DNA from 2 places in the Priestia sp. JNUCC 25 genome. Region 1 is predicted to be linked to the other one. Evidence: predicted binding sites of a transcription regulator. Region 1 holds the regulator's gene; the other holds the start of a gene.
The links. Region 1 encodes LexA, which represses DNA repair genes until DNA is damaged. Its sites were predicted from a motif close to CGAACATATGTTCG; they were not measured.
Positions count from the first base shown of each region.

Region 2: JNUCC25_RS15560 (YolD-like family protein) is a predicted target of LexA. The motif match lies at 1,366-1,379, and genes of this name have one in related genera.

Region 1 is NZ_CM132211.1:3,896,074-3,899,444, forward strand. It holds gene JNUCC25_RS20530 (DUF896 domain-containing protein) at 1-116, opposite strand, end outside; gene JNUCC25_RS20535 (YneB family resolvase-like protein) at 186-854, opposite strand; gene yneA (cell division suppressor protein YneA) at 908-1,237, opposite strand; gene lexA (transcriptional repressor LexA) at 1,384-2,001, shown strand; gene JNUCC25_RS20550 (magnesium transporter CorA family protein) at 2,213-3,371, shown strand, end outside.
Region 2 is NZ_CM132211.1:3,038,155-3,041,525, forward strand. It holds gene JNUCC25_RS15555 (assimilatory sulfite reductase (NADPH) flavoprotein subunit) at 1-884, opposite strand, end outside; gene JNUCC25_RS15560 (YolD-like family protein) at 1,503-1,685, shown strand; gene JNUCC25_RS15565 (hypothetical protein) at 1,711-1,863, shown strand; gene JNUCC25_RS15570 (MDR family MFS transporter) at 1,898-3,371, opposite strand, start outside.

The sequences.
Region 1 (3,371 bases):
TTTAAATATTCCTGACGTAGCTCTTGCTGTTCTTTCGCTTCAGATTCTGTCAGCCCTTCAGCCTTTGCCTTTTTTGAAAGAGCATTAATACGAGCAAGTTTATCTTTTGATAGCATATAAAACCTATCTCCTTATAATCAATAATTAAAATTACCGAACCGTTCCGGCAACATGTAGTCATCTTACTAAATCTCTTTCGTTTTATCAAGAGATTGAGCACTGTCTTGGTACTCTTGATAGCGACGATGTACCGTCGCTTTTGAAATATTATAACCAAAACCTTTTAGCGTAACTGAAATTTCAGCAAAGGTTAAGCCGTTATGACGAAGGCGGACAATTTCTTCAATCGGCGCTTCTTTTTTTTCTCTTCCCGAGTTAACTCCTTGATTTTTTAAATTTTGCTGCGGACGATAACCGTTTTCTACGGCTCTTTTCATTCCTCTTTTAATTTTAGCATTATGTAATTTCCGCTGATGCTCTTCCACTAAGCTAATAATATCTAACACCATTGAGTCAGATTCTGAAAGCTGAAGCTGGCCTTGATGACTAATCGTATAGATTGTAGCATTTTCTTTATGAAAAGCATGAAGCAGCGCAATTCGGGCGTTTCCTCTGCCTAATCGTGTTTCGTCTTGAATGAGCAGCACAGATATTTTCTCTTCTTTCATTGTATGAAGAACATCCAAAATCCCCTCTCTGTCTACATCATATCCGCTTGCTTTTTCCATCACGACTTTTTTCACCTTTAGATGGTGAAGATCAGCAAGCTTTTTTAATTCTTCTTGCTGGCGCTGTAAAGATGTTTCTTGGGTTTTTTTATCCGTACTGACACGGCAATAAATAATGGCATCCACTTTTATCACGACCTTTTCGGCTTCTAACAATATTCAGGAACGGCCGTTACACACTACTGTTCAATTGCCACTTGATTATGTAACTCTTTTTTTAAAACAGGAATATATAATTTATCTCCAGGAGATAAAGACTGGGCAGTGTCTGAGTTTAAATCATTGACGTCTTCAACCCATTTGACAAATTCATTGGTGGTCAAATGATGGTGATTATGATACTTGTTGGACAAGTCCCAAAGCGTATCTCCTTTTGTAATAGTAACCGTTGAATATTTGTCTAAATCTACTTTATCCGCTCCTAAAACCAGCGTCAATACATATGTAAGTGCAGCGATAACTGCAAAAAAAATAGCGTAATGTTTCATAGAATGTAAGAATTGTTGCATATTATGATCCCCCTATCAGAATATATGTTCTTATTTTAGTGAGAACATTTGTTTCTGTCAATGGAATTCTTCGAACTTATGTTTGTATATTGACACATCACGTGGTATAATTCACCTAAAGAATAGCTAAAATCGAGGTGAAAAATATGAAGCTATCAAAACGTCAACAAGACATACTAGATTTTATTAAGCACGAAGTAAAATTAAAAGGTTATCCGCCTTCTGTTCGCGAGATTGGGGAAGCGGTAGGATTAGCCTCTAGCTCCACTGTACACGGGCATTTAGCTCGTTTAGAAAGCAAAGGGTTAATTCGCAGAGATCCAACAAAACCGAGAGCAATCGAAGTTCTTCAACTAGACGAAGTAAACATCCCTAAAAGCAATGTCATTAATGTTCCTGTTATTGGTAAAGTAACAGCGGGGCTTCCTATAACAGCCGTTGAAAATGTGGAAGAATATTTCCCTCTTCCAGATAAATTCGTTTCTCCAGATGATCATGTATTTATGCTTGAAATTATGGGAGAAAGTATGATTGAAGCAGGTATTCTAGATGGCGATATGGTAATCGTACGTCAGCAGCAAACAGCTAATAATGGAGATATTGTGGTCGCTATGACCGAAGACAACGAAGCAACGGTAAAACGCTTCTTTAAAGAAGAAAATTTCGTTCGTTTACAGCCTGAAAATTCAACGATGGCGCCTATTATTCTTCGCCACGTAACGATTTTAGGAAAAGTAACTGGTGTATATCGCACTATTCACTAATCAGACACTGTATGTAAAACCAACTAATCATGATGTTAGTTGGTTTTTTTACGTTTGTTTTCTAAAAAAATTGGCATATTATAAATGATACGTTGAATCATCGCAGGCAGGTAGAACGGTTTTTATAAAGCTTGTTTTACCCTTTACTTTCTATCTGCATTTCCTCGACTCTTACAAGGAAATACAACCGACTATAAAAAGGATGTAGTTTATGACCAATACACTAAGGAAAACAGAACCATTTCAAACCATTGTACCTACCAAAGCAATGAACATGTTTCTTTTTCCTTTTTCCTTTGACCGAAAAAATAAAGAGCAGCTTGTTCATGCACTGGAAGCAAATTTGTTCGAGTTTTTTTCCATTCAAAACAAACATTTAGAAAAAGAATACTACGGAGAACAATATTACGTATCTCATGATAGCCTGGATCAATATTTTCTTCCTTACATTGAATGCATTCTATTCCCTGACTCGTGCGAAAAAGAAGGGTTGCTTAGATTTTCAAAAAAAATAGACCATGCCATTACGTTACACACTTCCTCCACCACCGTGTCTAGCAACGTGCTGTCTGTGGATGTTTTTTTATGTCCTTTTGAAATTGGCGTCATGACCATTCGCACTGAGATGAGCCATAATCATTACACCTATGATGATATTTTAGAGTTCATGAATCATTTTCGTGTATTAGAACCGAAGCTTGCTGAAGAGCATGGATCCACCATTACCTATGAACATCATCGCTATAGCAAAGTGCAAGATTATATTTTTTCACAGCTCGCGCCATTTTTGAACGAACACATCAAGAAAGAAGCCACACGTGAACAGCACGTTGGGAGCCTTCCTTATTTTATCGATGAACGGATGTTTGTGTTAAGTTATGTAACGGTAAATCAAGAGCAAGAGATTAATTCCACAACTTTATTTCGTACTGGACAGCTAAATAGCTATACGCCTGGCGGGAAAGCGTTTATTTCTGCACACAATCATGAGTATATTAAAACGTATAATACTAAACACGTGTATTCCAGATGGGCTCCTGAAACCTATTACGTCATAACAGACCATGTGTTTTCGTGTATTTCTAAATCGACAGACTCTAAAACGGATCAGCTTTTGATGAATCATCTATTTGGCCAGCATTACTATAATTTATTTTTACATTTTTTCTATAAAATCGTGTTGCTAAAACTATCTTATGAATATTCTCAGCTCACGTTTCATAAAAATTCAGAGGGCATTGAACGACTAATCCGCTCTATTACCGTGTTTTCAGGTAAATATTTGTTTTTAGAAATTAGCTCTCGCACAGAAGGTCAAGAGTTTTCTGAGCTCTTTAAAAAAATCTTTCATATCAATTCTCTTTATCAAG
Region 2 (3,371 bases), 860 kb from region 1:
TTGAATTCGTTAAGAAGAAGATCAACAAGCTCCGGGTCATTTTCAGGATAAATACCTAAACTGTCTCCTGGTTCATACGTCAAACCTGAACCTTCTAGAGATAGTTCTAAGTGTCGCGTTTCTTTATTTGATCCGCGGCCGTTTAAGTTTAAGTTCTCAAGCACTTCTGCTTTAAAAGGATTTGTTCTTGAATATGGTGAAGTTCCTGCAGGAGCTTCCGCTGGAACAGCTGCCGAAGCGCTGTGTCCTTTCGCTTCGCTTAATCCATCAATAACACCTTTAAGCCATTTATTTGCGGGCTCTTCAAAATCTAAATCACAGTCAACGCGCGGATACAGTCTTTCACCGCCAAGTTCTGCTAAGCGCACATCAAATTCTTTTCCTGTTTGACAGAAAAATTCGTATGAGCTGTCTCCAAGCGATAAAACAGAGAAACGGAAGTTCTCAAGTTTTGGCGCTCGACGGCCGTGAAGAAATTCATGGAAAGATAGCGCATTATCAGGCGGCTCTCCTTCTCCATGTGTACTTACGACAATTAATAAATTTTCAAGTTTCTTTAAATTATTTGGTTTGAAATCATTCATAGAAGATACGGTTACATTAAAGCCTTTTGCTTCAAGCGTTTTGCCTGTATTTTCAGCAAGTCCTTGAGCATTTCCTGTTTGTGATCCATAAAGAATCGTTACGTCTTTTGAAACTGTCTGTTTCGTTTGAGCAGGCGCTGCTGTAGAAACGTCTGGCGTTCCTTCGGCAGACGTAGATTGAGATGCTGTTAAATAACCGCTCAACCACATTTTTTGTGCTTCTGTTAATGTCGGCAGAAGGCGATTAAGCAAATCTGCTTGTTCTTGATTAAAAGGGCTGTTTACTACCTTAAGTTGCAACACTGTCCACCTCACAAAAATATATAATTTAAATATGTATGCTTTTACGAATCATCTTCAACAACATTTAATACCTGTGTCTAATTAATCAATGATGTTTCCCTTCATACATTATTATTCCTATAGATTATATCAAATTTAATTATATAAATCATTAGAAAATTCTTATCAAATTCGTCTACCTGCATTTTATCGGAGAAGAATAAATTAGTAAAATACATATAATTGATAACTAGTATTAAGATCATTAATAATTGAAGCTGTAGTTACGTTTTTTATAAACACAGTTACTTCTATATTTGTTCATTCTACATCCTTCACATGAATATGAATATTTTGTAATTTTTAGATAAGTTTTGTAGAAACGGTTTTCTTTCTCATCAGAATGTTACATAATAAATGTAACATTAATCCTTTTAAAAAACACTATACAGAAAAGACAGTATATTCTGAAATTTAGGACAGTTTATAGGTGGGCTAGCAACCTTTTATTCGATCTATTCATACACGTTGGAGAATATAAAGGGAAGCTTGCAGTACATAAAATTCCCTTTTGCTCATCTCAAATGAAAGGACTGGCTTTTAAATCAGGTAATCTTTTTTAAGGAGGCTTCTCGAATGTTTTTACGAGAATTAACGAAAAGTGGGACGATAACTGTTTCTTACTATAAAGATGGAACGTTGCAAACGTGCAAAGGCCGCGTGCACAACTTAAATCTCCATCAGCAAATTCTATCCGTAAAAGACGAAAATGAAGCCGTTGTTTCCCTTCAGCTTTCTGATATTAAATCCATTCATTAGTATGTAAAATTAAGGAGGAATTCTCATGTGGAAAGATAATAAGCAAGCGCTTACAGATTTTGTGTCGGAAGATCGGTTTGAACTGAACTTATATTTAACGTATTTGCTTGATCAAATTTCGTATGACACGTCTAAACAATCCCCTTTTCTTCGTAAGCCTAATGAAACAACTAGTTAATATAGAAAAAAGCGCACAAATTTGTGCGCTTTTTTTAACGTGATGGCTCTACTTCAGCAATGCCTTCTTCTGGTTTTTCTTCGGCTTTTTTATTTGAAAGCTTGATCTGCCTTAAGAACAATGTGCATACCGCTCCTAAAATAATAAAAGCTAAGCCCATGAAAAAGACGCTGTGTAATGCGCTCATTAGCGAGGTCTTCAAAATTGGCACAATGCTGTCTGAAAGGGCAGCTGGAATACTCTTTAGCGCTTGGGGGCTAAACAGCATCTGCAGCACACTTTCAGGATTCGTATCAATCGCTTTTTTAAACCCGTCCGCAAAAGCACTTGCTTGAGCAGGCAATGTGTTTAAATATGGAACGAGTTTGTCAGTAAGAAGCGTACCTGATTTTGCATTCATCACCGCTCCTAAAATGGTAATACCGAACGTTCCTCCAATTGAACGGAAAAATTGACTTGATGATGTAACCACACCGAGCTCTTCTTTTGAAAAGCTCTCTTGAAGAGCAAGTGTTAAAATTGGCATCACAAGACCCATTCCTAAACCGATTATGGCCATATAAGAAGTGGCAACAAGTTTGCTAGTATGAAGGTCTAATGTTGTTAACAAGAAGAACCCTCCTGCCATAATGAGCATACCCGTTACGATTTGAGGCTTGATTCCAACTTTATAAACAAGCTGCCCTCCAATAATACTTGTTACAATCATTGAAATCATCATCGGCGTCATAATGGTACCGGATTCCGAGGCGCTGACTCCAACGATTCCTTGCATAAAGAACGGAACAAACGTAATGGCTCCGAACATGCCGATGCTCATAAAAAAGCCAATGATATTTAAAAGCGTAAACGTTCGGTTCTTAAATAAATACATCGGAAGAATCGGCTCTTTGGCTTTCGTTTCCACAATAATAAAGCTTATGATCCCAACAACAGCCAGTGTAAATAGACTAACAATTTGCCAAGAGTTCCAGTCGTAGTCTTTTCCTCCAAAGCTCAGGGCCAGAAGCAAGCTCACTACTCCGATAACCATTGTGAACATACCCGCTACATCGAATTTCACAGGTCCCGTATGTTTCTTTCCTTGAAGTCCCAGTGCAATAAAAACGGTAGCGAGTATCCCTACCGGCAAGTTGATGTAAAACACCCATTTCCAATTCAGTGAATCAACAATCCATCCGCCAATTTGTGGACCAATGACAGAAGCAAGGCCGTAAATTCCTCCGAATACTCCTTGAAATTTTGCTCGTGCTTTTCCTGTAAATAAATCACCGATTACAATCATTGCCATCGGCATCATAACGCCACCGCCAATTCCTTGTAATGCACGGAATAAAATAAGCTCTGTCATGTTATTTGCCATTCCACATAGAGCAGAAGCGACCATAAAAATAATAAGTCCTGTAACATAAATTACTCTGCGTCCTACTAAATCAGCGAGTTTCCCTGCAATCGGAACAACCGTTGTCGACGTTAATAAATAGGCTGTTGTCAGCCATGTCATCATG